DNA from 4 places in the Lysinibacillus sp. DFXJR4 genome. Region 3 is predicted to be linked to each of the others. Evidence: riboswitches for the same ligand, from Rfam matches in the RefSeq annotation. Region 3 holds a riboswitch; each other region holds the start of a gene.
What was found. A riboswitch is a leader RNA that binds a small molecule or an ion and turns the genes downstream of it on or off. The one in region 3 is predicted to bind S-adenosylmethionine.

Region 1: another riboswitch for S-adenosylmethionine. It lies ahead of AC2CGN_RS12335 (O-acetylhomoserine aminocarboxypropyltransferase/cysteine synthase family protein); the one in region 3 lies ahead of metA (homoserine O-acetyltransferase MetA).
Region 2: another riboswitch for S-adenosylmethionine. It lies ahead of AC2CGN_RS11965 (MetQ/NlpA family ABC transporter substrate-binding protein); the one in region 3 lies ahead of metA (homoserine O-acetyltransferase MetA).
Region 4: another riboswitch for S-adenosylmethionine. It lies ahead of AC2CGN_RS17160 (methionine ABC transporter ATP-binding protein); the one in region 3 lies ahead of metA (homoserine O-acetyltransferase MetA).

Annotation. Positions count from the first base shown of each region.
Region 1 is NZ_JBXUNW010000004.1:197,885-205,870, reverse strand. Features, by position in the region: gene AC2CGN_RS12345 (DASS family sodium-coupled anion symporter) at 122-1,603, opposite strand; gene AC2CGN_RS12340 (glycerol-3-phosphate acyltransferase) at 1,800-2,432, opposite strand; SAM riboswitch class I at 2,589-2,702, shown strand; gene AC2CGN_RS12335 (O-acetylhomoserine aminocarboxypropyltransferase/cysteine synthase family protein) at 2,819-4,120, shown strand; gene AC2CGN_RS12330 (hypothetical protein) at 4,501-4,887, shown strand; gene AC2CGN_RS12325 (homoserine dehydrogenase) at 5,422-6,408, shown strand; gene AC2CGN_RS12320 (MerR family transcriptional regulator) at 6,718-6,948, opposite strand; gene AC2CGN_RS12315 (response regulator transcription factor) at 7,631-7,986, shown strand, end outside.
Region 2 is NZ_JBXUNW010000004.1:111,109-119,094, reverse strand. Features, by position in the region: gene AC2CGN_RS11995 (glycine C-acetyltransferase) at 1-419, shown strand, start outside; gene AC2CGN_RS11990 (CaiB/BaiF CoA transferase family protein) at 576-1,772, opposite strand; gene AC2CGN_RS11985 (alpha-hydroxy acid oxidase) at 1,769-2,929, opposite strand; gene AC2CGN_RS11980 (enoyl-CoA hydratase/isomerase family protein) at 2,944-3,723, opposite strand; gene AC2CGN_RS11975 (methionine ABC transporter permease) at 3,735-4,406, opposite strand; gene AC2CGN_RS11970 (methionine ABC transporter ATP-binding protein) at 4,399-5,424, opposite strand; gene AC2CGN_RS11965 (MetQ/NlpA family ABC transporter substrate-binding protein) at 5,622-6,455, opposite strand; SAM riboswitch class I at 6,544-6,648, opposite strand; gene AC2CGN_RS11960 (PPC domain-containing DNA-binding protein) at 6,807-7,310, shown strand; gene AC2CGN_RS11955 (aminotransferase class I/II-fold pyridoxal phosphate-dependent enzyme) at 7,359-7,986, opposite strand, start outside.
Region 3 is NZ_JBXUNW010000012.1:39,267-47,252, reverse strand. Features, by position in the region: gene AC2CGN_RS18970 (TSUP family transporter) at 1-390, opposite strand, end outside; gene AC2CGN_RS18965 (TrmB family transcriptional regulator) at 515-1,297, shown strand; gene AC2CGN_RS18960 (nucleotide excision repair endonuclease) at 1,348-1,719, opposite strand; SAM riboswitch class I at 1,914-2,024, shown strand; gene metA (homoserine O-acetyltransferase MetA) at 2,150-3,085, shown strand; gene AC2CGN_RS18950 (GerAB/ArcD/ProY family transporter) at 3,142-4,437, opposite strand; gene AC2CGN_RS18945 (hypothetical protein) at 4,459-4,686, opposite strand; gene AC2CGN_RS18940 (Ger(x)C family spore germination protein) at 4,696-5,898, opposite strand; gene AC2CGN_RS18935 (spore germination protein) at 5,913-7,475, opposite strand; gene AC2CGN_RS18930 (HesB/YadR/YfhF family protein) at 7,623-7,913, opposite strand; gene plsY (glycerol-3-phosphate 1-O-acyltransferase PlsY) at 7,933-7,986, opposite strand, start outside.
Region 4 is NZ_JBXUNW010000009.1:93,574-101,559, reverse strand. Features, by position in the region: gene AC2CGN_RS17185 (acyl-CoA dehydrogenase family protein) at 1-615, shown strand, start outside; gene AC2CGN_RS17180 (arsenate reductase family protein) at 927-1,283, shown strand; gene gcvH (glycine cleavage system protein GcvH) at 1,365-1,745, shown strand; gene AC2CGN_RS17170 (toprim domain-containing protein) at 1,908-2,249, shown strand; gene AC2CGN_RS17165 (thioredoxin family protein) at 2,264-2,575, shown strand; SAM riboswitch class I at 2,632-2,735, shown strand; gene AC2CGN_RS17160 (methionine ABC transporter ATP-binding protein) at 2,819-3,847, shown strand; gene AC2CGN_RS17155 (methionine ABC transporter permease) at 3,837-4,505, shown strand; gene AC2CGN_RS17150 (MetQ/NlpA family ABC transporter substrate-binding protein) at 4,567-5,424, shown strand; gene AC2CGN_RS17145 (amidase) at 5,669-6,502, shown strand; gene AC2CGN_RS17140 (response regulator) at 7,242-7,986, shown strand, end outside.

The DNA.
Region 1 (7,986 bases), on a different contig from region 3:
GAACAGCTCGGGTCCCTCAAAGAACAGCTCGGGTCCCTCGAAGAACAGCTCGGGTCCCTCAAAGAACCGCTCACCTGTCTTATCCAGATACCTATTAAAATACTTAGGGGGCCCTATCTATTTACAATAATCCAATCCATTTCCAATAAGTTGCAGAGAATAGAAGTACTAGGATGAAACCAATAATGGTTAATGGAATACCAGATTTCAAGAAATCCTTTGTTGTAAACGCTCCTGTACCATAAGCAAGCATATTTTGCGGTGCGCTAATTGGTAAAAGGAAGCCAAAGCTAATCACAAATTGCTGTACGATAACGAAACCAACTTGGTCAACGTTAGCCGTTAATGTGGAGGCCAAAACGATAAACACAGGTACAAGCGCTGATGCTAAGCTTGTCGCACTGGCAAAACCTAAGTGAATAAGAATATTAAATAGTGTAACCAATGCAATTGTTGCTAGAATCGGCATAGTATCTAGACCAAGTGAACCAAACACTTTGTCAGATAACCATGATGCACCTTTCGTATTCAATAATACTGTGCCTAGCATAATACCTACCGCAAAAACGATAATGGTTCCCCAAGGAATATGAGGCTCCACTTCCTTCCATGTATAAACACCGATTTTCGGCATTAATAGAATAGCGATAGCAATAATTGTGACTGTTGTTGTGTCGAATGGGTGTAGCTTGCCTTCAGTTGCCCAGAAAAATAATAAAATCATTGACGTGATGATTAAACGGATTTCAGGCGCTTTTAATGGGCCTAGTTCTGCAAGCTGCTTTTTGATTACCTCTTTACCGCCTTCTATGTTACTAGTCTCAGGCTTAATCAGAGAAATCATAATGAAAAATAAAGCTATAGACATGATAATCGAAAAGGGGGCAGCGTAGAGTAACCAGGCACCCCATGAAATATCCACATTAAATTGTTCTTGAATAAAATTTAAAGCGACCATATTTTGAGCAGCTGCTGTCTTAATCCCAATATTCCAAATGGAGACGGCCTGTACGGAGGTAATGACAAGTAACGCAGCAAGTCGGCTATCACGCGGCAAACCAAATGCAGCAACCATTCCAAGTAGTATTGGAACTACTGCGCCAGCACGTGCTGTAGCAGAAGGAACAAAAAATGCGAGTGCTATAGATACTAAAATGGCACCAAAAACAATTGCTTTTGTTTTAGTCCCTACAAGTGAAAGTATCCATAGGGCGAGTCGTTTATGTAAGTTGGTGATTTGCATTGCTGCTGCTAAAAATAGAGCTGCGGCTACCAGGGCGACTGCAGAATTACTAAACCCGCTTAATGCTAATTTTAGAGCACCTGCTGTTCCTAATTCTGCTGTTGGATCGTCTATTGACGGAGCCAGTCCTAGTAAAACGGTTACCAGTGCAATAATCATGGCAGAGCTGACGGGATATGAAACTGCCTCTGTTACCCAAAGGATGACTGCGAAAGCTAAGATCGCTAAGGCTCGTTGACCCGCAACAGGTAAATCGCCGTTATTAGGTAAAAAAATAATGATGATTAATGAAGCAAAGGCTAAAGCAATCCAAAGTGGCTTTAAATTACGTTTTTCGCCTGCTTGTTGAAGTGTAGACATATTTTCTCATCCTTTCTACGATAAATATGACGATTATTGTCTATAACATCGGTCAGTAAAATGTTTTATTAAGAAAATAATTTGTCTATTTATTGGAGAAAAAATCAGTATGTAAAATACTTTGTTTTTACAGCATTAATAGTAAATAAAGAGAAAATATATGGTCATAGAAAAGACAAAAACATCCAAAAAAATATTATTTCTTTTTCTTAAAAGCTGAAGTTACTTTAGGCTCTGTTCCTTTGACTAATCGTTTAATATTTTCAATATGCAAAATGATAGCTATTCCAAAAAGTAGCAAAGCAATGATCGTTGGACCCATCCCAGGAATCCATAAAAAAGTTGCTGTACAAAAAACAAGATAAAACTCTAAAACACCAACGATTAAATAGTTCGTTGCAAAAGATAAAATAACAAATAAAATAAGTGCAAATAAACCAATTTTCCAATCAACAGCAAGCAATATCCCTATGATGGAGGCTGTACCTTTACCCCCGTTAAAGCCCATATGGAATGGGAAATTATGACCTAGAATGACACCAGCTGCTATGAGATAGGTGAAGAGCCAAACTTGTACCTCTGTGTATTGTGCTGCATCTGCAAGAAAGAAATGTGCACCGATAATTGCTAATACACCTTTACCAATATCAATAAGCGCTACTAGTACTCCGTATTTCCATCCAAGGGAAAGGGTTGCATTGGATGCACCTGCATTCCCATGGCCAGTCTTTTTTAAATCTACCCCAGATAAAAACTGTGCCACTTTAGAGCCATGAAGACAGCCAATAATATAACCAACAATAATAAATAAAATGATGGTTTTAATCACAAAAATCCTCCTTTCTAAATAAATATTAAAATAGTGTATGCGTTCATATTACGTAAAGAAGCAGACTGAAGTTTCGGAAAAAATAAAATTTTAGTGTTGACAGAAAAAATGTCTATGTTTATACTGTGTAACAACGATGGAAATTGAATCTCAATACTCTTATCAAGAGCGGCGGAGGGATAGGCCCTATGATGCCCGGCAACCAGTAAGTGACGAACTTGCTAAGGTGCTAATTCCTACAGATTCTTACTTGGATCTGGCAGATAAGGGGAGGAAAACTTGCAACTGCAACCCTCTTCTTAGCTGAAGGGGGTTTTTGTTTTCTACTAAAAAATCCTCCTCATCTCCGGTACCATCGTAAAAAAATAACCATTTGGAGGTACAAAATGACAAATTTTAAACCAGAAACATTGCTGTTACATGGTGGCCAAGAGCCAGACCCAGTAACAGGATCTCGCACCGTACCTGTATATCGCTCAACGGCTTTTGTTTTTAAAGACACTGCTCATGCGCAACGTCTTTTTGCCCTAGAGGAAGCTGGCAATATTTACACACGTATTACGAACCCAACTGTAGATGTTTTTGAAAAACGCGTCGCTTTATTAGAAGGCGGTACAGCAGCAGTGGCACTTTCATCTGGTGCAGCAGCTATCGCATTTTCAATTTTAAATCTTGCAGGAGCAGGGGATGAAATTGTTGCCGCTAGCTCTTTATATGGTGGTACCTATAACTTATTTGCCAATACACTACCAAACTATGGTATTAAAACGATTTTCGTAGATGAAACAAATCCTGAGAATTTCAAAGCAGCCATCACTGATAAAACAAAAGCGGTATTCGCTGAAATTTACGGTAACCCAAGTTTAAAAGTACTAGACATTGAAGCAGTGGCTAACATTGCACATGAAAGCGGCTTACCATTAATTATTGATAGCACTTTTGCTTCACCTTATGGCTCTACACCAATTGATTTCGGTGCCGATATTGTCGTTCACTCCGCAACAAAATGGATTGGTGGACATGGAACTACTTTAGGTGGCGTTGTAGTTGATGCAGGGAAATTTGATTGGACTCGTGGTCGTTTCCCAGGATTTACTGAGCCAGATGCTTCCTATCACGGTTTACGATATGGCATTGACACAGCAGCGGCTGCATTTGCTACAAAACTGCGTGTGCAATTACTACGTGACTTTGGACCAACATTAAGTGCTGATGCAGCCTTTAATTTTTTACAAGGTTTAGAAACGCTTCATTTGCGTATCCCTAAACATAATGAAAATGCTTTAGCAGTAGCCGAATATTTACAAAACCACCCATCTGTGGAATATGTAAATTATAATGGCTTAGAAGATTTCCCTACACATGATTTGGCTAAAAAATATTTAAGAAATGGCTTCGGTTCTGTGCTTACATTTGGCATTAAAGGTGGACGTGAAGCAGGGCGTAAATTAATAGATAGTGTGAAATTATTCTCCCATGTAGCTAATGTAGGGGATGCTAAATCATTAATAATTCACCCAGCTTCTACTACACATCAGCAACTATCAGCTGAAGAGCTAATTCAAACTGGTGTAACCGAGTCGCTCATTCGCTTATCAATCGGTTTAGAGGCAGTAGAGGATATTATTGCAGATTTAGAACAAGCTATTGAGCAAGTAACAGCTTCACAACAAAAGGTTGAAGCATAAAACATAGGCTAATGTTGTGGCGTTTACGTATTTTCTCATTCGATAAGCCTCATTTGGTAATGCGTAAAACTTTGCTACATCAAGCGCTTATCTCATTCGATAAGTTATCAGAAATTTTTCATAAGTAATACCAAGTAATTTTATAAGTATTATTGACTTAAATAAAACCATGCTATATACTAGGGTATAAGTTAAACGTTCGAAAGGCTACCAACCTAGAACTAATTTTCGGCACCGATTTTTGCCTGATTCGGTGCTCCAAATGATACTTTGATTCCATTCGTTTTCATAAGTGCTCCCCCACTTTTGAAATATATAGGAGTAGCTGCCAAGCCAGCAGCTACTTTCACTAAAAAACTGATGTTAAAGGAGTGTTTGAAATGGGAAATGTTTATAGTGCACAAAACATTGCATCTTATCTTATTTATGAACTAAATGAAGGTCATGTGTTTGTGAACAACATGTCCATTCAAAACATACTGGCATCAGTTGAACGTAAATGGCAACAAATTTTTGGACATTCTGCTTTTGAGGAGAACGTTTATGCAAAAGAGGAAGGCTATACAGTAAAAGAAGTTTTTGAGGCATATGAAAAATATGGAGCAAGTCATATTCCTCTACCTGCAACAGAGTTCTATTTAAAATATGGCACATTTCAACTAGTTGAACGTACGTATGCTATACCAAATTTTACACGAGATGAGATAGAACTTGTTCAGCAAGCAATTACACAATATCGTTATCAGTTGTTAATAAAAGCTAGTTAATCCTCCCTCATATATTTGAGCTCATTCTCTGCTGCTACAGGGAATGAGCTTTTTAATTAACAAAAAAAGGGAGTAAGCTGTTTTTTTAATAATTTTATAATTATCTATCAAAAGAACAATTTTTATAGATGTTGTAACATACATATATAATAGAAGAAAGACGATCCTTTTATAAAAAAATCGTCAATAATTGTTCATAGATTATAGAACATCTTAAAAAACGTATAATAAAGGGAATGAAACCGATTTCTTCTGCACGTCTAGGGAAAACAAATGTCCTTCCTAGAAAGATTTTTCTTGTGCAATGTATGTATTTGCGTTACAATTTTCTTTAAGTTAAATTTTGAATTATTTGAATTTGTGTGCTTGTCAGTTTATCTCCATAAGACAAATTTATTCATAACTGAGAGTGAAATATCAAATATTTATACAAGTTACTTTACGGGGCGTGTGCACAATTCAGAATTAGTACGGATGAAGCTAACGCTTAAATATAATGAAACTGCGGAATGTAAGTTGGAGGGAATAACAGGAATGGCAACTATAAAGGCAGCGATTTTAGGATTTGGGACGGTAGGTCAAGGGATTTACCATATATTAAACGAAAAGCGAGAAGAGCTTAGACATAAATTAGGCATTGAGTTAGAAGTAGCAAAAATTTTAGTGACAGATGCTAGCCGTGAACGCGTACCAGGCACAGCACATTTGATGACTACTAGTATGGACGATGTATTAGCTGAACCGGGCATGCAGGTTGTGTTTGAGGCAATCGTGAATGAGGAGCCAGCATTTACGTATTTAAAGCGTGCAGTTGAACATAAATGTCATGTCATCACTGCTAACAAGGTAATGTTCGCTAAAAAAGGCTTAGAGCTACAGGATCTTGCGAAAGCAAATGGTGTTTTTGTAGGCTACGAGGCGACAACGGCAGGCGGAGTACCTGTCATTAAAACAATGAAAAATATTTTACTTGTCAATGACGTAAGCCGTATTCAGGGTATTTTAAATGGAACTTGTAACTATATTTTAACGAAAATGCGTGCAGAGGGATGGTCATTTGAGATGGCACTCAAAGAAGCGCAAAATTTAGGGTACGCAGAGGCAGATCCATATAATGATATCTCAGGTCAAGATTCCTTCAAGAAATTAATGGTGTTAAGTGCATTGGCATTCGGTGAGCAACCGGATTGGGCAGATGTAGAAGTGATTGGCATTGATAGTATTTCTGCTGAACAGGTAAAGGAAGCAACTGCAAAGGGTCTGCGCTATCGTCATGTTGCAGAAGTAGAAAAACTGGCAGGTGGTAAGATTATAGCTAAAGTAGAGCCTTTATTAGTAGACGCAGAACATCCATTGTATCCTGTTGATGATGTCAATAATGCTGTTGCCTTAGATACGAACTATATCGGTACTTTGACGCTTGTAGGCCCTGGTGCAGGCATGTATCCTACAGCAAGTGTTATGGTTGAGGATTATGCTGAAATTATTGGTAAGCGTGCTGGATTTCTTGTGAGTATTTAACTACTTTCAACAAATATCTCCCACCTCTATAGGTGGTGAGATGAATACGAATTTAAGTACTTTTCAGACGGTGTCCAAACACCCGCTGAAATAAGGTAAGCCTCCAGCGGATGTCACGGAATCGAAAAGGAGTTAATAAAGGATGTTCGCCTAAAAAAATCGCATCCATAAGATAACAGACCTGTGTCCCGCAGGCCTTAGCATCAAGACGATTCCAGACGCAATTATGCCGAGGCATAATTGATATAGAAAACGCAAAGTTACAAGGATTGCTACTTGATAACTTTGCGTTTTTCTTGTTGAACAACGTTAATCCTCGTCCTTCACATCGATATCCTCAGGTATTGGAGTATTACGCCAAATCTCTATTTCTTCTTTGATACGCTCTAACTGATCAAAGTAGGTATTAAATTGTCCGCTATTAATTAAAATTTGGTCTCCATCATATACAGATCGAATACGTCCCTCGTAGACTAACCGTAGAATTTGATCTTCAGACATGCCAAGATCTATCGCTGTTTCTTCAACTGTTTTATACATATTTTCGCCCCTTTTATCTTAATTCAGCAAATCTTTACTGTGCGAAAGCGAAGCGACAGCAACAAATCCTTACTGTGCGAAAGCGAAGCGACAGCAACAAATCCTTACTGTGCGAAAGCGAAGCGACAGCAACAAATCTTTACTGTGCGAAAGCGAAGTGACAAGTAAAGATGCTTCCACTCATAGTAACAGGATATTTCTTTTCAGTGAGTATAAAAAAGCCCACTGAAATAGAGGAAATCAAGCTAAGATCTTTACATTCCGTGAAAACGCCTGAGTACCAACACCGTGCCCCTGGTGGGTGTACAAATTTTGAAGAGGAGCTTTGCGATCAAGCTCGAAAAAAATCTGAACGCAATTACGCTGGAGTATAATTGATCGCTTTTATTATAACGTCCTTTTCTAAGAAAAGCATATTCATCACATAGGATTTAAAAATGGTAATTGTTTGATTTTGGATAAATCTGTATTATTAAAGGTGATGATGTTTTCGATGGGGGAGGAGCTATTTATGATATTTTCATTTTTTGTCCTTCTGACTACTTTATTATTGGCATATAACGATTTGTTCTACAATTGGTGGAGGATTATTCATTAAAAGCTTAAGAAATTCTTCATTTTTATAATAAGTGGTTTTTAAGATTTAAACGGTACAATATTAATTGAGAGCGAGGTGTATATCATGACGAAACTAACAGTTCTTGTAACAGACGATGATCAAGATATTCGTGATGGTATTGAAATCTATTTAAAAAATGAGGGCTATAATGTAATAAAAGCTGCTGATGGTTTAGAAGCACTTGAAAAGCTAAACAACAATGAAGTACATTTAATTATTTTAGATATTATGATGCCCAATATGGATGGCATAACAGCAACATTTAAAATTAGAGAAGAGCGCAATATTCCAATTATTATGCTTAGTGCTAAGGCAGAGGATGGTGACAAAATCCATGGATTATCTGTTGGTGCAGATGATTATGTCACAAAGCCTTTCCATCCTTTAGAGCTACTGGCACGTGTAAAATCACAGCTTCG
Region 2 (7,986 bases), on a different contig from region 3:
TAATTGACTGGCTAAAAGTACGCTCACGTCCATTTTTATTCTCAACAGCATTACCGCCTGGCGATGTGGCAGCGATTACGGCGGCAGTACAAATGTTAATTGATTCCACTGAGCTTCATGATAAACTTTGGGAAAATGGCGATTATTTAAAATCAGGGCTTGCTAAGCTTGGCTTTAATATTGGGGAATCCGAAACACCAATAACTCCATGTATTATTGGCGATGAAAAGCTGACGCAGGAGTTCTCACAGCGTTTATTTGAAGAGGGCGTTTATGCGAAATCAATCGTTTTCCCAACGGTTCCAAAAGGTACAGGTCGTGTTCGTAATATGCCTACAGCGGCTCATACAAAAGAAATGCTGGATAATGCACTCGCAATTTATGAAAAAGTAGGTCGCGAACTAGGCGTTATTCAATAAAAAAGGGTTGCCTCTTCGTGAGGTACCCTTTTTTATATTTAAATGGATAGAACCCTCAAAGTGACGGATAGGTAAACTGGATCAACGGATAGAACCCTCAAAGTGATGGATAGCTAGAGTGAATCAATCTATTAAAACGCTCAAAATGGATAAGCGCTATTTTGAATGAATGATATTTGCGGTGTTTAGCTGTTTGATGCGTTCATCTGTCACATGCAATGATTTTAAAATTTCCTCATTATGCTGCCCTAATGTTGGAGCGGCTTTTGTTAGCTGTCCAGGGGTCTGAGAAAATTTCGCTGGGAAGCCTAGTGTACGCATTGGCCCAGCCGTTGGATGCTCATAGGACAGGACCATGTCACGCTCCAAAATATGAGGGTCATTCAATGTTTGATCGTAGGAATAGATGGGGCTAGATGGTACACCATATTCATCTAAAAGCTGAAGCCAATATGCAGCTTTATGCTTGACTAATTCACTTTCGATTTCTTCCTCCAATGCTTTAACATTTTGAGCCCTCAAGTAGTTTGACGCGAATAGTGGATTACTCAGCCAATCTGGACGATGGACGACTTTGGTGGCAAAAATTTCCCATAGCTTTTGATTACCTGCACCGACTAAAATATAATCATCCTGTGTTTTAAAACCCTGATAAGGTGCAGAAACACGATGCGCAGTGCCTGTTCGCTCAGGGAGCTGGCCTTGTCCAAAGTAGGCTGCAGCCTCCCAAACCGTCCATGCCAGTCCAGACTCTACTAAGGAAACATCAATATATTGTCCTTCACCGCTACGCAGCTTGTAAATATAGGCCATTAAAATAGACTGTAATGCTGTTTGAGCAGCCGCAATATCGTTTACAGCAAAGCCAACCTTTACTGGTCTGCCATCTGCCTCACCAGTCATATGCATTAAGCCACTAAGTCCTTGCGCCATAATATCGTAGCCGCCTTTTTGACTATAAGGACCTGTTTGACCATAACCTGAAATAGAGCAATAAATAAGGCCAGGATTCATATCTTTTAGTGTTGCATAATCTATCCCTAATTTTTTTGTGACGCCAGGCCGATAATTTTCCACAAGCACATCTACCGATTGGATAAGCTCTTTAAATAGTTCTAATCCCTCAGGTGTTTTTAAGTTCAAACAAACACCTTTTTTATTACGATTAACCATCATATACATATGGCTTTCTTCATTAATAAAGGGACCCATTGTACGTGTGTCGTCTCCATTGGGATACTTCTCAATTTTAATGACTTCAGCCCCCATATCTGCTAATACCATTGTGCAGTATGGACCAGCAAGCACCTGTGATAGATCAACAACTTTTAAGCCTTGCAATGCTTGATTCATTTTTCATCGACTCCATCTTTTTTCACTAAAGTAATATTTCGTAGGGCTGGAAGGGAGGTTGCGCCTGCTAAAGCAATGGAAACTTTCAATTCATCGTATAGATTCGTCATGACTTTTTCCACTCCCTGCTGTCCAGCTAACGCCAGCCCATAGACAAAAGGACGACCAATGGCTACTGCATCTGCCCCTAAAGAAAGTGCTTTTAGGGCATCCATGCCACGATACACGCCACTATCTAAAATGATTGGAATTTGTCCATTTACCGCTTTGACAATCGCAGGAAGCGCATCAAGTGATCCTACTACACCATCCAGTTGGCGCCCCCCATGATTTGAAACAATAATACCATCGATACCATTTTCTATAGCTAGCTTTGCGTCTTCAGGATGTAAAATACCTTTTAATAAAATAGGGAGATTAGATCGGCGCTTTAATTCACGTACATTTTCCCAACTTAAGGTAGGATGGAAAACATTTTGCAACACACCCTGGACGTAGGATTCAAATGATTCATCTGGCAGGGAAGCCATAAAAACAGGATCATTGATATAGTTTCCTCTTGCATAGCCTAGCTTTAAAGGCGAAAATTGGTTGCGTACATCCTCTTCACGCCAGCCAAGCATAACTGTGTCGACTGTAAGAACGATTGCTTCAAAGCCAGCAGTCTCTGCTCGAGCGGCCATACTATAAGCAATTTCCTCGTTGGTAGACCAATATAACTGAAACCATTTTGTAGCCGTAGGTGCAGCTTGTGCAACCTCTTCAAGTGCAAAGCTAGAAACTGTACTTTGTATATAGGGTATTTTTAATTGTTGAGCAGCGCGAACAACTGCAAGCTCTCCATCATCATGCACCATTTTATTCATGCCAACAGGTGCAAATAAAAAGGGTGTTGGATATGTTTTTCCGAAAAGCTTTATCGAAGTGTCAACATTGGAAACATCATTTAAAAAGCGGGGCACAATGGAATACTTTTCAAAAGCAGCACGATTATTGCGCAATGTTTGTTCGCCTCCTGCACCAGAGCGTATGTAACCAAAAGGTCCAGCTTCCATTTTTTCCGCTACAGCCTTCTCTAAATCAGCAAAACAAATAGGGAAGGGAGCTTGGGCAGTTATATTTTTTAATAGAAGGTCTCCATTAGTTGTATTTGTCATCGTCACTACCTCACTTATTTATTAAAAATGGGCTTTCTTTTGTTTAAAAATGCCTGTATGCCTTCGTTATAATCTTCTGAGCTAAAGGAGTCGAGAATGATTTGAGCTAACACATCATTTTCTTCATTTTCTCCATCTACAATAGCTTGAATAATTTTTTTTATGCCTGCATTGGCGACAGATGATTTACTTAAGAGATGCTCAGCGAATTGCAATGTGGCATTTTCAATATCCTCTGGCTCATGTAGGGCAGTAATCAAGCCAATGCGCTTTCCTTCTTCAGCAGTAAAAATGTTTGCTGTGTATAAAATTTCCTTTGCCTTAGCAACTCCAACAATATTGATAAGACGCTTGGTACTTTCAAGATTATAGACAATTCCGATGTTTGCTGCAGTGATACCTAATTTACTTTTGGGTGTAGCAATTCTAAAATCGCAGGCGTTTGCTAACTCTAAGCCACCGCCAATCGCTAAGCCCTGTATCATAGCTATGGTTGGGTGCGGAAATTTATAGAGTGCATCAATTGCCTTTAATGCTAAATCATTATATACTTTCGCGTTGTCAGCAGCATAACGAATATCTAAAAACTCACTAATATCTGCCCCCGAAGAAAAAGCAACTTCATTTACACCGCGGACAATTAAAAGTTTAATCGAAGGGTCAGAGCTTAAATAATAAAGCTCATTCAAAATAGCCTGAAACATTGCCCTTGATAAAGAGTTACGTTTCTCAGGACGATTAATCACTAAAGTTGCTATATAACCATTTTTCTCTACATAAATTTCATTTGTCACAGTGCTCCTCCTTAATCCTTCTTAAGTTTTGCTGCAAATCGATTGCCAATAGATTGAATACTCTGAACAAGGATGATTAAAATAAATACAGTCGCATACATAACATCGACCTCATAGCGTAAATGACCATAACGGTATGCAAGATCACCTAAACCACCTGCACCAACCATACCTGCCATTGCCGTTGCTCCAATAAGACCAATTGTGGCAATGGTTAAGCCTAAAATAATAGAAGGGCGAGCCTCGCGTAATAAAACATTCCAGATGATATGACGGCGTTTAATGCCCATTGCTGTATAAGCCTCTACAACACCTGGGTCCACTTCTAAAAGTGCTGTCTCCATCAGTCGTGCGATGTAAGGTGCTGTATAAACAACAAGTGGTACAATGACACCTTTCACACCAATCGTTGTCCCAACAATTAGCTTTGTAAACGGTAAAATAAAGAAGAGTAAAATGATAAATGGAACGGAGCGAATTATATTAATGAATAAATTGAAAAATTGATAAAGAAATTTATTTTCGAAAGATTGACCAGGACGTGTTAAAACAATTAAGAGCCCTAACGGAATCCCAATGACAACGGAAAAGAATAAAGAAATTCCGACCATTTGGAAGGTTTCAATAATTGATTTCCCAATAACATCGGACCAATCTGTAAAGAAGCTTTGAATACTATTCATTTTGTTCGCCTCCTAATTCTTCTACGGCTACTCCATTTTCGGTGAAATACGTTAATGCCTTTTGTACAATTTGTGCTTCACCATTTAAATGAACGACAATATTTCCGACAATGCCGTTTTTTAATTCAATAATATTGGCAGTTAAAATATTTGGCTGAACATCGTAAACTTTGCTGACCTCTGCCAATAACGGTTTTCCAGTACTTTCGCCGAGAAATGTTAGACGAATAACACTCCCTGAAACATTGAGCTGCTGAATAAGGGAAGGGGATAGATTACGCTGTGAAATCGTGCTCAAGAACTTTCTCGTTGTTGGATGCTGTGGCTTCGCAAAAAGATCAATAGCTGAACCATACTCCACAACTTTCCCTGCCTCAAGAACAGATACATCATCGCAGATTTTTTGTATGACATTCATTTCATGCGTAATGAGTAAAATAGTAATGCCTAGCTCACGATTAATTTTCAATAAAAGCTCGAGAATGGCTTCTGTTGTTTCTGGATCAAGTGCACTAGTCGCTTCATCACTTAGTAAGATTTCTGGTTCTTGTGCCAACGCACGTGCAATAGCAACACGTTGTTTTTGACCACCTGAAAGCTGACTTGGAAAGCTCTCTAATTTTTCTGTTAAGCCAACAATTTCAGCATATTTCGCCACACGATTTTTCACTTCGGTATCGTTATAGCCAAGTAGCTTTAATGGGATAGCAATATTGTTATAAACGGTCGCAGTTTTTAAGAGATTAAAATGCTGGAAAATCATCCCGATTTTTTGACGGGTTTTACGAAGATCATTAAGGGAAAGGGAAGTAATATCCACATTGTTGATCCAGACTTTTCCTGTAGTTGGACGTTCCAATAGGTTAACACAGCGAATAAGTGTGCTTTTACCTGCACCACTATAGCCAATAACCCCATGAATTTCACCTTTTTTAACATGAAGGTTAATCCCATCAACTGCTCTGACAATACCTTTCTTTGTTTTAAATTCTTTAGATATATTTTCTAATCGAATCATCTGGATGTCTCCTTTCTAAAAAGCAAGAATCTGCTCGCTTTCCCAAAGGAGTCTCGCAGATTCTTATTTTATCCTGCTTAATGGGCTGGAAAATTCCCTCTTCAAGAACAAATAATGCTGATAAGGAATCTAACAGCGGTATAAGCCTGATTTAATCAGTGGAAGATGGGGAAAACCCTGTTTTATTTTTTGGCTACTTACCAGCTTGCAATTACAGAACCCTTAAATTCATCTTCAATAAATTTGCGTACTTCATCAGATTGATAAGCTTCAACAAATTTTTTAATCGTTGGATCATTCTCATTTTCAGCACGTACTACAATATAGTTTACATAAGGAGAGTCAGTAGATTCTAAAAGGATAGAATCTTTTTTAGGATTAATGCCAGCCTCCAGCGCAAAGTTTGTATTAATAGCTGCTACATCAACCTCACTAAGTTGTTTTGGAATTTGGGCAGCCTCTAACTCTATGAATTTTAAATTTTTCTTGTTTTCTTCAACATCTCGGATAGACGCTGTTAGCCCAGCACCTTCTTTTAATTTAATATAGCCAGCCTCTTGCAGAACAAATAATGCACGGGCACCGTTTGTCGGATCGTTTGGTAAACCAAATGTTGCTCCGTCTGGTATTTCATCAAAAGATTTATATTTTTCAGAGTAAACACCCATTGGATTCAGAATAGTTTTTCCAACTGGTACTAAGTCTGTATCGTGATCTTTATTAAAAGTATCTAAGAAAGGCTCGTGCTGATAGCTATTTGCATCAAGATCACCTTCAGCTAACGAGGTATTAGGTAAAACATAATCAGAGAAGGATTTAAGCTCTACTTCCAGGCCTTTTTCCTTTGCCACTTTTGCCGCAACCTCTGCAATTTGTTCATGTGGACCAGAAGTAACACCTACTACGATCTTATTTTCATCAATAGCCTTACCTTGGTCTTCTTTACTATCTTCTTTTGTACCGCAACCTACTAACGCTGCTGCTAATGTAAGACCTGCTAAGCCTAATAAAAATTTGTTTCGTTTCTTCATGAAAATGACCTCCAAAGTTTGTTTTATCGATTTTTAAAAATAAAAAAACTCTCTTATAAACTAAGAGAGGCTCATGAAAAAACGTCCTCTCTTATCTATCAAACGATGATCGTTTGCAGGATTTAGCACCTTCCTTTAAAAAGGAGGTTGCCGAGCTTCATAGGGCCAGTCCCTCAGCTACTCTTGATAAGAGATATATAGTATTTTTATAAATCCGATAGAACTAATATAAATTATAGGTTATTATTAGTCAATAAATATTTTGATTTTTTATTGTATTTAGTGGGTATTTATTGTCCACTAAATCAAGATAAAGCCACAGAAAATAAAGTAGCAAAAAGAGGTGTAGAGATGTCTATAAGAGTAAATTATGGAGTTGGAGCATTTGGAAAAGTCATTAGTGCTCGTATTTTAATGGGGACTGATATGATCGAGGGAATAGAGGCTATCTGTCAAGAGAACGATATTGAGTCAGCTACCATTGTTAGTTGTATTGGTAGTTTGCAAAATAGTAGTTTTGTTTATTTAGTACCAGATGAGATCTCTAAAATCAATGTCCGTTTCAGTGAAGTGATAAAAAAAGAGGGACCACTTGAATTTATTCAAGGTGCTGGTGTTGTGTGTAAACGTGATGGAGAATATGAGACGCATCTTCATGGATCAATGAGTGATCAATGGGGTCAAGTATCAGGAGGACATTTGATAAAGGGCGGAAATATTGTGATTACGGCCGATATCGTTTTGGCAGAGGTACAGGACGTTCAGCATATACGCAAATTTGATGATGAAACAGGACATATTCAATTTTATCCCTTAGAAAAAGACTTACAGAGTCCAAGAAAGATTGAGAAATGAAAAAACTGTTCTATGGCATTGCTGTAGAACAGTTTTTATTGAATTTGTTTATATAAATAAATTTAATTGTTCGATTCGATTTATAGCTTCACGTAAACGTTCTTCGCTTACAAGTAAGCCAACACGGACATAGCCCTCGCCATATTGCCCAAAGCCATTTCCTGCTGCTACAGCAATATCTGCTTTGTCGAGTAAGAGATCTGCAAATTGTTCACTTGTATAGCCTACTGGAACAGGGAGCCATGCAAAAAAGGAGCCCTTAGGTGCAGTTACGTGCCAGCCAATACGCTGAGCCTCCTCAATTAGGACATTGCGTCGACGTTCATAAGTAGCTCTGAGCTCATTTGCACATTCCTGTGATGCTGAGAGTGCAATCGCCGCTGCTTGTTGTACAGCAGGGAATTGACTACAAAATAGATGGTCTTGTATTAAATTGATAGCAGCAATAATATCAGCATTCCCAACTGCAAAGCCAATGCGCCAGCCTGCCATATTGTATGTTTTGGATAGAGTGTACATTTCTATTCCAACATCTTTAGCACCATCTGCCTGTAGGAAGCTAACAGGTTTTTTTCCATCAAATCCAATTGCCCCATAGGCAAAATCATGTGAAACGATGATATTATGCTCTTTTGCAAAGCGAACGGTTTCCTCGAAAAATTCAATTGTTGCTGTA
Region 3 (7,986 bases):
AGCGGATACAGAGCCCCAATCCTTTTTAAAAATTGTATAAACGGCTACTCCTGCAAGCATTATGAGCATGATTGGTTTGAGTAGAGAGGGATTGATTAAATGCACAGTCCATGCGCCAAACAATGACCCTACAAAGGCTAGTGGAAAGTATTTTAAAACAGAACGAATGTCTAGCTGTCCTGAACGATAAAAGGAAATTGTAGAGGTTAATGAACCCATGGTACCTGCTAGCTTATTGGTTGCAACCGCTGCTGCAGGATTTAAACCCGCAAACAACAGAGCAGGTAATGAGATTAAGCCTCCTCCGCCAACTACTGAGTCTACAAAAGCAGCGAGAAACCCAAACGCGATCAATAAAATTACTACATTTACATCTATTTCAAAAAACATGTTGACACCTCATTACATAGTTACTACTGAAATAGTAACTAATTTTCGTTTCTCTGTAAAGATATTTTTTTCATTGGCTTCTATTCGTTAAATTATTCTATAATAAAGGAAATGGAGGGATTGGATGGATGAATTAATCGCCCAATTAAAAGAGCTAGGATTTACAGAATATGAAGCAAAGGCCTATACAGCACTTGTACAAAAGAGCCATATTAGTGCTTATCAGGTCAGCAAAAATTCTGGTATTCCTCGAGCAAGAATTTATGACATTCTGGATGTACTCGTTGAAAAAGGATTAGTGCTAAAAGAGGAAGCTGTTGATCAAACAACCTATTGTTCCATTCCTGTTGAGATGTTTCTGCAGCAAATACAGCAGCGTTGGGAATCGAATTTTACGTCTATTAGTGATCAATTAGAAAAATTAGAATCTAAGGAGCAGGAAGCGGAGCCTAAAGTGTTAATGCTAAAAGGCAGGCAGACCATTATTAATTATTGTCAGTCCTTATTAAAAAAAGCTGAGAAAAAAGTACTTCTTTCTATGTGGGAAGAGATGTATGAAGCCTTACGAGAGGATATTTATGAGGTGGCTGAACAGGTCGCTGTACATGGTATTACGCTATACGTGGATGAGCCTGTGTCATCCATTGATAGGCATCGAATGACCTATTATACAAAAAAATCTTCCACTCCCCATTGGTTTATCTTGTCTATCGATGGGCAAGAGATGATTTATGGACATTCTCCTTCAAATCTTGAAACCGCTTTTATTACAAATGATCCGGTTCACATCTATTTATTAGAAGATTATATTTGGCATGACGTCCTTATTAATCGTCTACTAAGACGAGATGATCATGAGCTTGAGGAATGGATTACGAAAGAACGAAAGGCATTTTTTGTAGAGTAAAAAATAAAGAATCTGCTTGCCTAATACTTAAGAGGCAAGCAGATTCTTTTTTAATAAAATACTTTATCAACATTATATTTAGAACGGAAAACATTAATGGCATATGTTTCGTAAATTTCACGTTCCATCGGATCTTCGATTTCATATACCTCAATTTTGAAAATTTCTTGACGATGATTTTTCATAGGGGATACATTGTCTTCAAAATGCTTTTTTATACGTTGACGAATTTTACGTGCTTTACCGACAAATAAAAGCTCATTTTTCTCATTGTAAAATAAGAAAATACCACCTTTGTCTCGTGTGATTTTATGGAAGTCAATAAATCCGTGGTATGGTGTAATGGGTACATCACCAGGCTTTACATCCTGCTCACGCTGGCGAATGACTGTATCTGGTTTCGGAAATTCAATTTTAATCAAGCTAGTTCACGTTCCTCTCTGTTACTAAAGGTATATGTTAACATAATTACAGCATGTTTACCATAAAATTTCATATGTTGCTATGATAATTAGTGTTCATCAAACTTGAGCTGAACATGCATTGTAATGACGAAATATTCTATGTTTTATTGATATTCTTAATTGTTCATGTTACAATTCATTTTAATTAAATAATCTTATCAAGAGAAGCTGAGGGATTTGGCCCGATGACGCTTCAGCAACCTCTAACAAATGTTAGAAAGGTGCTAATTCCAGCAAAGGGTTTTTCCTTTGAGAGATAAGAGTGAACGTGGTAAAGTCCTTCTCATTCTATCTCGCATGGAATGAGGGGGATTTTTTAATTTCATAAAAGTGTCATTGTAATCATTACGATTAACACTTTTATAAATAAAAGAGAGGGGAATGCAAGATGCCAATTAATATTCCAAAGAACTTACCAGCTGGAGAACATTTACGAGAGGAAAAAATCTTCGTGATGGAAGAGGATCGTGCGAAAACACAACAAATTCGTCCATTAAATATATTAATTTTAAACTTAATGCCTGAGAAAGAGAAGACAGAGCTGCAGTTACTGCGCTTACTCGGGAATACGCCACTGCAGGTCAATATTACATTTTTAAATACAGCAACACATGAATCAAAAAATGTTAGTAAATCACATTTACAGCTTTTTTACACAACTTTCCAACAAATTCGTCATCGCCGCTTTGATGGCATGATTATTACGGGAGCGCCTGTAGAGAAAATGGCTTTTGAAGAGGTGAATTACTGGCAGGAAATCTCACAAATTATGGATTGGTCTAAGAAAAACGTTACATCGATTCTACATATATGTTGGGGGGCACAGGCTGCTTTATATCATCATTATGGGATCGGGAAGGTTGAACTTCCAGCAAAATGCTCAGGGGTTTACTCGCATGTCATTACAGATTTAACAGTGGACTTAGTGCGTGGCTTTAGTGATTTATTTACAGCACCACATTCTCGTTATACATCTGTTTCAATCGATGAAGTACGCAATCACCCTGATTTACGTTTACTGTCCTATTCAGAGGAAGCTGGTGTATTTATTGTGCAGTCCAAGGATAATAAAAACATTATGATTACAGGTCATCTTGAATATGACGCGACAACCTTAGCAGATGAATACGGACGAGATGTTGCGAAAGGGTTAGACATTGCTGTCCCGGTGAACTATTTCCCGAATGACGACCCAACAAATGAGCCCATTAATACATGGCGTGCCCACACCCATTTGTTATTCTCAAACTGGTTGAATTATTATGTTTATCAGGAAACACCATATGAATGGGATTTCGTTGATGAAATTGAATATCATATTTAATTTTGAAGCGAAATAAATGATCAAATGATGACCTGTTAGTTTCAAGGTCATCATTTTTAATGTTCACTTGTATCTTGATCGGATTTTCCATTATCTTCATTTTTAGTCTGTGGTTCACTGGCTTTTTCTAGTTTATTTTCATTTTGTGCCTCATCTTTAGAGTCGCTCTGTTTATTACTATTCTTGTTTTTAGTCTCACTATCTTGCTGCGCCTGATTATTGTTATTTGTTTGAATTTCATTGCTATTTTCACCTTGTGAATTCCCGTCTATTTTGCGGATTTTCGCAATGATCAGCAACGTTAACGGTAAAATAACGGTAAATATCGCAGAAAATATAGGCCAAATTTCATTATTGTAGACATTGGAATGAACAATATTAGGATGAATAATTTGAGAAAGACCAATCATTAATAAACCGAATGGTAAAATAAGTGGACGATGATCCTTTATCTTACATAACTGCGCTACACCAATGACTGATGCGTAAAAATACATAAAAGTCCGAATATAAATGGATACAATCCACATACCAGCCATAATAATTTCAATACGCTGTAAAAAGTTCCCGATTGAAATTCTTTGCGCCAATGCATAGCTAGGGAAAGTACGGGAGGCGGTATTAGCAGGACCTAATACAAGAATACATAAGGTAATTAGAATAATTAAGACAATTCCACCGATAAGTGTTCCTATGTAAAATCCCTTTTGTGCAGATTTTTGGACATTTACGACAGATGGGAAAAGCATTAGCAGTACAACTAGTGGGAAAGAAAAAATACTCATAAATCGAATAATACTATACAATAAGAATTTTTTAGGTGTTTCCAAAATTGGTTGTACATTATCAAAACTAATTTGAGGTGTAATACAAACTGCAAAGACGATAAAAATCAGGATAAAAAAGGGAAATAAAATCTCTGCAGAGCGAGCAAATACTTCGATGCCAAGAAAAGCAGCATATACAATGATGATGCTAAATAACAATGCAAATGCCATCGTAGGTGTTTCCGGCATCACTTCTGTTTTCATGAAAATGCCAATAAAATATAATAGTTCACCTGAGGAAAGAAAGGTAAGAAGTATAAAGCCAACCGCTGTAAATTTCCCTAAAAAGCGACCTAGTATTTTTTCATTTGCCTCAATGAATGTGAGGGAAGGTGTGCGTTTTCCTAAAGAAATATAAAGCTTCACTAACAGAAAGCTGATTGCGACTCCAATGATTGCTGCAATCCATGCATCTTGCTTTGCAGCATTTGCTATAGTGGCAGGAATAATTAATATGGCAGTTCCAATAGAAAAGAGAAGGGTAATGATCATAAATTGCCTTGAACTAATGATTTCTTTTTCCATTATGAGCAACCCCCTTCTTTTTTATTTTGTAAGTGAAACAATTAGATCTCTGATGGGCGAAAAAATAAATGTGATAAAGTCAAGTGGACTTGGAATCTTAAGCTTTAATGCAATGCCAATATTTATTGCAGTAGCAAATAATAAAATAATTGAAAAAGTTATAATCGTTTTCGTTTCTTTCTTTTTCTTTAATTGTGGGATAAAAGCAAAGGCAATTATAGACGAAATAACTAGTATAAAAAGCGTCATTATCAAGGCCTATTCCTCCTTTTTGGATTTATGCAATAATGAATTTTGCAAGGTTCCTAATCCCTGTGTATTTACATGAACCTCAACCTTAATAGGAAGTTCAGGGAAAATTGTATCCCAGTCTTTTTTTATTTTTTTCCACTGTTTTGCATCTGATCGATGGAGTACTTCGCTGAAACCGAAAACATCTACTTGATAATTTTGCTGAACGGTTCTGATTGTATTTTCAACCTGTTGTTTAATAATTTCCTCCGTTTTTTTATTTATATATTTAATGGATTTATTGTTAGAAAGCTTCATATTACATTCAACTTCTCCAACATTTTGTTCCACGTCAATATGCACATTGATCTGAGGAGAGCCCTTTTTAAAATTACCTTTTACTTTGCTAGTTGATTTGGTAATTTCGGTTGACAGAGTACCTCCTTTTTTACAAGCAATAATTTCAATGGTACTCTCTATTTTGTCATTGATAAAGCTAAGGCCTCTGCTTTCATCTTCTGTTAAAAGTCCGATATATCTATCTTTTTTAAAGACGGCTAATCCAGCATATTTTAAAAGTACAGGGGTTTTCACTTTTTTTACATTTGTCTGATCCATACCTAATTTTGGATCACCATGTATTTCAATAGCTGAAAGGGTTGCACTTTTTTCATTGTTGTTTAAAGTATTCACTAAATCATCGATATTGATGGAAATGGTGGAGCCCCAAACTTTTTCTGACACTCTCAGAGAATTTAGCATTTTGTTGGCTGGTACTTTTTCAATCGGTGTCAACACATTTAAAACATCCTTAGCAGATGCCTGATGAGAGAGGATGACATCAAAATCATTTCGAAATTCATGGTCTCTGGAAATTAAATCTAGTGCTTCATTTATTCCCTCTTTCGCTAATTCCTCACCGATAACAACAATCCTAAGATGAGAAAAATAGGGTTTCCTAGCTGCTAAAACCGTCATTTTTCGAATAGCTTCAAAAATGGTTTCTCCTTTTGCGTGATAGGTAATCACGGGAGTTCGTCCAGTAGAAGGCTGTCTAGTAGAAATTTCACTAGGATCTACTACTTGAATCGATAATTCGAATTCATCATCGACCTTATCAATGCCGAACGCTAGGACAATTGCTAATTCATTTAGTTCACGCTTACTCCAGCAACCACTTAGTAGTAAAGGGAGGATGAGAAGGAAACAAATTAAGCTGAATTTTGACATGTACCATTCCTCGTTTATACATTAGATTTATTTCTTTTTTTCGTATCCAAATACTTATGTCCTCTAACATTATTTTTTTGGCTGACTAAGCGTGGTCGAGTCAATAGCGCTCTTCGAGGAAACAATACTAACGCATCTTTTTGATCCTTTAAAATTAGTGGACCGAATGGACTTAAATACGGCACACCAAAAGAGCGAATGCTACATAAATGTAGGATAATAATCATAATGCCAAACATCACACCAAATAAACCTAGCATTGCTGCTACAATCATTAATGGAAAACGTAGAACCCGAATGGTGTTAGATAAACCATAGGCAGGGAACAGGAAGCTACAAATTGCTGTTAAAGCTACGATAATTACCATTACAGCTGATACAATGCCTGCTTCAACGGCTGCCTGACCAATGACTAAGGTTCCCACAATGGATACAGCAGGTCCAATTGTTCTTGGCATTCGAAGACCTGCTTCTCGTAACACCTCAAAGGCAATTTCCATAATAAGTGCTTCAACCACTGCAGGGAAAGGAACGCCTTCTCGTTGGGAGGCAATACTAATAAGCATAGCGGTTGGAAGCATTTCTTGATGAAAGGTGGTAATGGCAACATAGAGTGATGGTGCCACCAACGCAAGGCTTATTCCTAAAAATCTTAATAACCGAATAAGAGAGCTGATGATCCAATTTTGATAGTAATCCTCAGCAGATTGTAAAAAGGAAGTAAATAAAGCGGGTACCACCAGCACAAAGGGTGTACCATCCACTAGAATAGCAATTTTCCCGTCTAACAATTCTCCAGCAATAACATCAGGTCGTTCAGAATTATAGATTGTTGGAAATATTGCGAATTTAGAATCTTGAATAAAATCCTCGATATAGCCACTTTCTAATATGCCGTCAATGTTAATACGGTCAATGCGTGCCAGTACCTCAGCCACTATTTTGTCATTAGCAATACCATTTATATACATAACAGCTATATCTGTTTGGGTTACCTCTCCAACCACACGAGATTTTATCCAAAGATTAGGACTTTTAATTTTTCGACGGATAAGGGCAGTGTTAGTGCGTAACGTTTCAGTAAAGGATTCTCTTGGACCTCTAATCACAGATTCTGTTGATGGCTCTGTAACCTCTCGATCTTTAGCACCTTTTGTACTTGTTACAATACCAAAATTACATCCATTTAATAAGATGACTGTATTGCCATTTAAAATCGCGGTATACAATGCTGAGAAATGAGAAATATTATTGGCATCACCGGCTGTCAAACAAGATTCTTTAATATATTGATGAATTGTTTCTATATCTGTTTCTGAGCCATTTACTTCAACCAGATCGAGCATGAGCTTATCAATAATAGTATCCGAAATGGTTGTTTTATCAGATAAGCCATCCATATAAACAATTGCGATTGTGTGCTTTTCAGCTTTACCAATCGTAATTTCTCGTATAATTAGGTCATTACTATTTCCAAGTGTGTTTCGAATCAGTTTGACATTGCTCGAAAGTGAACTATACAGGAGTTCATTGTTGGAATTTGGTTGGGAGGCATCTGTACTTTTTGAAACGGACATTTACTTTCCTCCTCCAGGTGTGCATTTACTACATATAGAATGGACAAATATCTGTATAGATAAACAAAGATAGAAATTTAATCTATTTAATTGTTGGCAAATAAAAAAGCCGTGTTCCTCTCGTAATAAACGAAAGGAAACACGGCTTTATTTACGATAATCATATTTTAATTCATCGTTTGTAGCATCAATATCTACATGGAGATTGTGGTTATTAAAAAACCATACATCTTTTTCATCAATATAGTAGGTAACCCCGTCAATCTCTGTTTTGACACCAATCTCGATTGGTTCCTCACGCGTCATACCAAGAGAAAAGCCTTCATGAAATGGACTGGAACCTCCGTATCTTGCATAAAAACGAATGGTATCGCCTGATTCTACTTCCATTTCTCGTTTAAACCAATTTAGGGCTTCATCTGTTAGTGCAATATTCATTAGAATGCTCCTCTCTTTGCTACAGCCATTTCACCTTTGGCTCGGTCCCATTTTTAATGCGGCCAATATTTGC
Region 4 (7,986 bases), on a different contig from region 3:
GTAGAGCGAATTTATCGCGATTCTCGTATTAACCGAATCTTTGAAGGAACAAATGAAATTAACCGTATGATTGTACCAGGTACATTTATGAAGAAGGCATTAAAGGGTGAGCTACCGCTATTACAAGTAGCCCAAAATTTACAGCAGGAGCTCCTTATGCTAATGCCTGAAGATATAGGCACAGAGCCACTAGCACAAGAAAAATACCTTGTGAAAAATGCAAAGAAAATCGCAGTTTTAGCAGCGGGATTAGCAGCACAACGCTTTGGTCCGAAGCTTGATCAGGAGCAAGAGGTATTGGTAAATATTGCGAATATCGCAAACCAATTATTCGCTATGGAATCAGCTGTCTTACGTACAGAAAAAGCGATTGCTCGTGATGGTGCTGAAAAAGCTCATCAAAAATTATTGTACACACAAATCTTCTGTCAAGAAGCATTTGCAGAAATTGAAAAAGAGGCAAAAGATACAATTCTTGCTTCAGCTGACGGAGATGCAGCGCGCATGACGTTATCTGCACTACGTAAGCTAACACGCAATAATCCTTACAACTTAATCGCGAAGAAACGTGAAGCATCCGTTAAGTTGATTGACGCAGAAAAATATGTAGTGTAAATAAATCAAACAGCCCAGCTATCTGTAGTAGATAGCTGGGCTGTTTGTGGGTGAGAAGGGTAGATTTGCAAAAGTAACTGATAGAAACATTAAAGTGAAGGATAGAATTAAGAAAGTGACGGATAGAATTAAGAAAGTGACGGATAGAATTAAGAAAGAAATGGATAGACTGTAGTAGAAGCCTGGGGATTGGTGTGAGAGCAACTGAGAATTGTTTCATTTTGGTTTGTATGGTTATGATGGTATACTACAGAAAATAAGGAAGACACAGAAAATCAGTGTCCTCAAAAAGAAAGTAGAGGAGCCTTTCGATGACGATTCAATTTATCCAATATCCAAAATGTACAACTTGTAAGAAAGCTCAAAAATGGCTAAATGACAACGATATAACTTATGAAGAGGTACACATTGTAGAACAGCCACCTTCAAAGGACGAATTAACAAAGTTATGGCAAGCAAGTGGACTACCTCTTAAAAAGTTTTTTAATACGTCTGGCATGAAGTATCGAGAGCTTGGTTTGAAGGATAAACTTGCCGATATGACTGAGGAGGAGCAGCTTGAGCTACTTGCTTCTGATGGTATGTTAATCAAACGTCCAATCGTTACTGATGGAAAAAAAGTAACGTTAGGGTTTAAAGAATCTGATTTTGAGCAAGCTTGGAAATAGCCGTAATTATCCTTGTTTTTATAGGAGAAGTATGGCACACTGAAAGTGAATATATTACATATTTATGGAGGGGTTTTTTGCATGAGCACACCTAAAGACTTACGATACTCTGAAGAACATGAATGGGTAAAAGTAGAAGATGGAAAAGTACGTATCGGTATTACACACTTCGCACAATCTGAATTAGGAGATATCGTTTTCGTTGAGCTTCCACAAGTTGGCGATGAGATCAAAACAGATGATCCATTCGGTAGCGTAGAATCAGTAAAAACTGTTTCTGAATTATATGCGCCAATCTCAGGTACTGTAGTTGAAGTAAATGCAGATTTAGAAGATAGCCCGGAATTCGTTAATGAATCACCATATGAAAAAGCTTGGATGATCGTTGTTGAGCCTGCTGATGCATCAGAAGTAGAAAAGCTTATGACAGCAGAGCAATACGAAGAAATGGTCGCTGAATAAGACAAGCCCTAATAGAAAAACGTCGGCATTCACCGACGTTTTTTATTATCTTCATGGCTGGGGAGATAGTCGCTTCCAATGGGTGTCTAACATTACCATCGTTGACACTTAATTGATATAATGACTATAAGGAAAAGGGATATGTCTAATGGGGGTGGCGTGATGTTCGAGGGAAAATGCTTAATTGTTGAAGGCCGTTCGGATAAACTTCAAATTGAACCTATTTTAAGTGAAGATGTCACAATACTTTGTACGAATGGTACAATTGGTGTGCATCAATTAGAAGTGCTGCTTGATCCATATGAGGGCTGTGAGCTTTATACATTTTTTGATGCAGATCCATCAGGGGATAAGCTACGGGCATTAATGGACAGACATTATCCAGAGGCAGAGCATTTACGTACAATGCCAACGTATAAAGAAGTTGAGACAACTCCGAGAAAGGTATTAGCCATGATATTGTTGCGAGCACATTTCTCAATCCATAATCAATATATTTTGTAAGGTTGCGTGAAAAAATGGAAGAATGGTCAAAAGAGCAGTGGGTCGCGGCTGTCCAGTCGGGGAAAAAATCTGCCTTTTATTTATATACACCTATGTGTGGTACATGTGCAGTTGCATCAAAAATGATGATGATCGTTGAGCAGTTACTGCCAAAGCTTCAAATCGGCAAAGCAAATTTAAATTTTGTTGAAGAGATTGCCTTAGATTACGAAATCGAAAGTGTACCATGTTTACTCGTCTGTGATGGCGGAAAAGTGACAGAAAAAGTCTATGCTTTTCAATCCGTACCGTTTTTATACGAATTGTTAAAAAAATCAATTGACTGAAGTTTGCTAGCGTGGTAAAGTAACAAATATATTACTAAAACATTGAATATATCGAACTCTTATGAAGAGTGGCGGAGGGAAGTGCCCTATGAAGCCCGGCAACCATCACAACGTGAAAAGGTGCCAAATCACCCAAAGATTTATCTTTGAAAGATGAGAGAACGGTTGAGCGTATAAATACGTGACCCCTTCTACTTGTCTGTGAGTGAAGGGGTTTTCTATATGAGAAAAGGAGTATTCGCTATGATCCAGCTTCAAAATATTACGAAGAAATACAAAACCGCAAATGGCGAATTAATAGCAGTCAAAGACGTAAACCTTTCCATAAATAAAGGTGAAATATTTGGCATTATCGGCTATAGTGGTGCTGGTAAAAGTACAATGATTCGTTTATTGAACGGTTTAGAAAAGCCAACATCTGGTACGGTGATGGTTAACAATCAAGAGTTTTCATCTATTAAGGGACAAAAGCTTAGAGATGCAAGACAAAAGGTAAGTATGATTTTCCAGCACTTTAATCTACTATGGTCTAGAACCGTTGCTGAAAATATCGCTTTTCCACTAGAAATCGCAGGTGTTTCAAAGGCTCAGCGTGATGCACGTGTGAAGGAATTGATTACTCTTGTTGGTTTAGATGGACGTGATCAGGCGTATCCATCACAACTATCAGGCGGTCAAAAGCAGCGTGTCGGCATTGCTCGAGCACTTGCTAATAATCCAGAGGTTTTATTATGTGATGAGGCAACCTCAGCACTTGACCCAGAGACTACCGATGCAATCCTGGATTTACTTGTAGATATTAACGAGCGTTTAGGATTAACTATTGTGTTAATCACACATGAAATGCACGTTATCCGTAAAATCTGCCATCGTGTAGCAGTAATGGAGGCTGGCGAAATAGTAGAACGTGGTGAGGTATTACAAGTATTCCAGGCACCTCAAGCTGCTATTACGAAAAAATTTGTATCACAGATTACAGATACGAAGGAAACGCAGGAGACGGTTGCACAAATAAAAGCAAATTATCCAACTGGACAACTTGTTAAGCTAATTTTTGTGGGAGAAAAAACAGAGCAGCCCGTTATTTCACACCTCGTCAAGCACTTTGATGTAGAAGTTAGTATTGTGCACGGTAATATCTCTCAAACAAAAAATGGTGCTTACGGTACACTTATTGTGCAAATTGATGGAACCGAGTCAAATGTGGCTGATGCACTAGGTTACTTAAATACAGTTGAAGTACAAACGGAGGTGATTGCAAATGCTAACTAATCTCTTTCCGAATGTCGACTGGGAGCGAATGTGGGCAGCTACCTATGAAACACTGTATATGACAGCTATTTCAACCGTAGTAACATTCATCCTTGGCTTATTAATTGGAATCGTATTATTTTTAACAAGTCCCCATCAACTATGGGCTAATAAAATTGTGAATTTCTTAACAGGTTCACTCGTAAATATTTTCCGTTCGATTCCATTTATCGTGTTAATTATTTTATTAATTCCATTTACAAAATTCTTGCTTGGCACAATCCGTGGAGCCAATGCTGCATTACCAGCACTAATTATTGGAGCTGCCCCATTCTATGCACGTATGGTATTGATTGCATTACGTGAAATTGATAGAGGGGTAATCGAGGCAGCTCGGTCAATGGGTGCTAAAACATCTACTATTATATGGAAAGTGTTAATTCCAGAATCATTACCTGCGCTTATTTCAGGTATTACTGTAACAGCTGTAGCGCTTGTTGGTTATACAGCAATGGCTGGAATTATTGGAGCAGGCGGGTTAGGAAACTTAGCCTTCTTGGATGGCTTCCAGCGTAATCGCTCAGATGTGACATTAATGGCAACTATTCTAATCTTAGTAGTCGTATTTATTATTCAATGGATAGGCGATATGATTACAGCTAAAACAGATAAACGTTAAAGGTTATTTCGGTTTTCTGCCGTTAACATACTTTGAACAAAATAAAAGGGAGTGTAATAAAATGAAGAAGCTATTAGCAGGATTATTCTTATCAGTATTAGTGCTAGCTTTAGCGGCTTGCGGTGCTGGTAAAAAAGACGATGCAAGCTCAGGTGCATCAACAGAAGATAAAACAGATAGTAAAGAAAATGTGACATTAACTGTAGGTGCCTCTAATACACCACACGCAGTAATTTTAGAAAAAGCAAAACCGATTTTAGCAAAAGAAGGTATTGATCTTAAAATTGAAACGTATACAGATTATGTATTACCAAACCAAGATTTAGCATCAAAAGACCTTGATGCTAACTATTTCCAACATATTCCTTACTTAGAGCTTCAAATTAAAGATAATGGCTATGATTTCGTCAATGCTGGTGGCGTTCACATTGAGCCAATCGGCATCTACTCTAAAAAATATAAATCACTTGACGAGCTACCAAAGGGTGCAACAATTTTACTTTCTAGCTCAGTTGCAGACCACGGGCGTATGCTTTCATTATTAGAAGCAAAAGGCCTAATTAAACTTAAAGATGGTATCGATAAAACAGCAGCAGAAATCAAGGATATCGCAGAAAACCCTAAAAACTTTAAATTCGATGCTAATACAGCACCTGAAATGCTTGTACAAATGTACGAAAATAATGAAGGTGATGCAGTACTAATTAACTCTAACTTTGCAATCGATAATGGCTTAAACCCTGTGAATGATTCAATTGCTCTTGAAGATAAAGAGTCTCCATATGTGAATATTATTGCTGTTCGTGCTGGAGATGAAACAAAGAAAGAAATTAAAAAATTATTAGAAGTCCTAAATTCGAAGGAAATTCAAGACTTCATCCTTGAAGAATGGAAAGGTTCAGTTGTACCAGTTCAATAATTTATTGTAATAAAATAAACTGTTAAATAGTACAAACCAAGGTTTGTACTATTTTTTTGTAAAAATTGAGTTAGGTTAAACAGGTATTTAAGAAAAAAACCCTACTTTATGAAGAAAAATTATAAAATGAAATATATCCCTATTTATAAAAATTTTCGATATGGTATAACTAGTTTGTAGAAAGGAGTTGTGTAAAATTATTAATAGTCGAAGTTTTAAGTTAGTGATCATATGCATTTTATTTATGTCACTTAATAGTACAATTATACAGGCGGATAATATTACAGAAGATGAACGTTCTACATGGATTTGGAATCCGTGGATACTTGTAGATAACGAAATTAATACCTTGGAGTTTTTAGAAACTAAACAAATAAACAAGGTTTATTTACAAATTGATTATGAAATATCTAAAAAAGTTTATCAAAGCTTTATTGAAAAGGCTACAGCTAAAGACATCCAGATATACGCACTAGCTGGAGAAAGCTATTGGATTACCGAGAATGGAATTGAATATCAAAATCAACTTATGGATTGGTTAGAGCACTATCAACATGAAGCAACAGATGTACAACGTTTTTTAGGGATACATTTAGATATTGAGCCCTATGATACAACTCTTTGGACTACAAAACAAACAACTGCGATTCAGACCTATCAACAATTAGTTGTGCAAGCAAAAAAGAAAGCACAGTCGTTCAATTTACCACTACAATTAGATATACCCTTTTGGTATGATGAGATTTCATACGACACTAAATATGGTAATGGTATTTTATCTGAATGGTTAATTGACCATTCGGATGGTGTGACGATAATGGCATATCGAGATAATTCACAGGAAATTATAAAAATCGCGAAAAATGAAATCGAATATGCCAAACAAATGAATAAAAAAGTTGTTGTAGGTGTTGAGACTTTGGAGTCAAAAGAGGGAGACTCTGTTAGCTTCTCAGAAGAAGGAGAAGCATATATGAATCGGCAGTTGAGCAAAGTTCAAAAATATTTTTCTAAAAAAACGAGCTTTAAAGGTATTGCAATCCACCATCTGGAAAGTTGGATGGAGATGCGACCATAGGCGAGAAGCCATTCAAATGACTTAGAAAACCTGTAAGTAGCAAAAAGGGCATTTTCCCATTTTCCCCCATTGTCATCATAAAGTAAAGAATCTGCAAATTTTCTCCGTTTTATATGAGAAAACAGCAGATTTTTTCTATTTGTATTCCTGCATTGAATCTTCATCTTGTTTAGAATTTGTTCAGTTCATATTGTTATATTCTTATAAAAGGATTTGAATATGATATACTGTGAAACATTTATGAAGTTTCTAACAACATTGTGTAAAAAAATTCCTACATTTATCTTATTTCTCGAAAATGTATGTTAAAATAGAAAAATAATCCAATATGAAGTGGGATAGTTATCCATTTTTATCTTCTTTTGGTAGATGTTTTTTTCTTTGAAAGTATAACATCAGCCGTAAAATAACTCGTACCTCTTAAACCACGAAGTTTCTATTAATAGTTACACTCATGCACGATAAACGCCCAAATAAGTATGTACATTTTGATTACCTATGTGTATTACAACTTTACATGGAGTAGCAAGTAAGATAATCTAGTACAGTTGATTTAGCTGGATTTTGATTGCCTAAACATTCATGCTTGTATAGAGAAGTAGTTAATAAGCAAAAGTGCACATATTTAACAACATATTAATAGGTAATATAATGAAAAAATACTGAATAATAGCTATTTCCTACGATAATTCCACAGTGCAAACAAATATCATATTGAAAAATATTAGAGGAGCATAGGATGGACACTTTAATTAAAACGACACAAAAAGTGGATATATTGAAAGAAAATGATATTTCCCCATTTTTTGATGTGTTAAAGGCAAATATTATTCGTTCACATATGGAATTAACAGTTATTTTTTTAAAAGCAACTGTATCGAATTCCCAGAAAAATAGTATGATTGAAGATTTAGAAGAACAAATTGCTCATTTTCTTGTATCCGAAGTTCGAAATACCGATATGCTTTTTAGGTTAGAGGGAAGTTTACGGTGGGGAATTTTGTTAACACAAAATGGTGAGGAGGAGGGAAATGCGTTTTTAAATCGAATTTTTCAACTCGTAAAAAGTAAGGATTCCCCTTTTAAAATTGATTTAGCTTTTACATTGCAGGGAATCATTGCAGAGGTTAAAAATGATCAAGTAATGTTTGAGGATCTAATTGGTAAACAATTTGATGTTTTTAGTCAACTAACAGAACCTTGGGAAATTGAAAAAGTAACGAGTTTTAAGACGCAGCCAATTGAAAGAGTGAAAGTTAGTATTTTAGAGGAAAATGTTATCTTTGGCGAAGTATTAGAATTAACAGTTCAAAAAATGGTAGTGGATCATTTTCAACTAGAAACAAAAGTTTTTTCAGATGGACATGAATTTTTACAGTCGGATTGGTATTTATCTGGACATACGCATATTGTCATTATGAATGATATTTTGCCCCGTAAAAATGGTCTCAATGTCTTGCATACATTAAGGCAAATGGCTAATC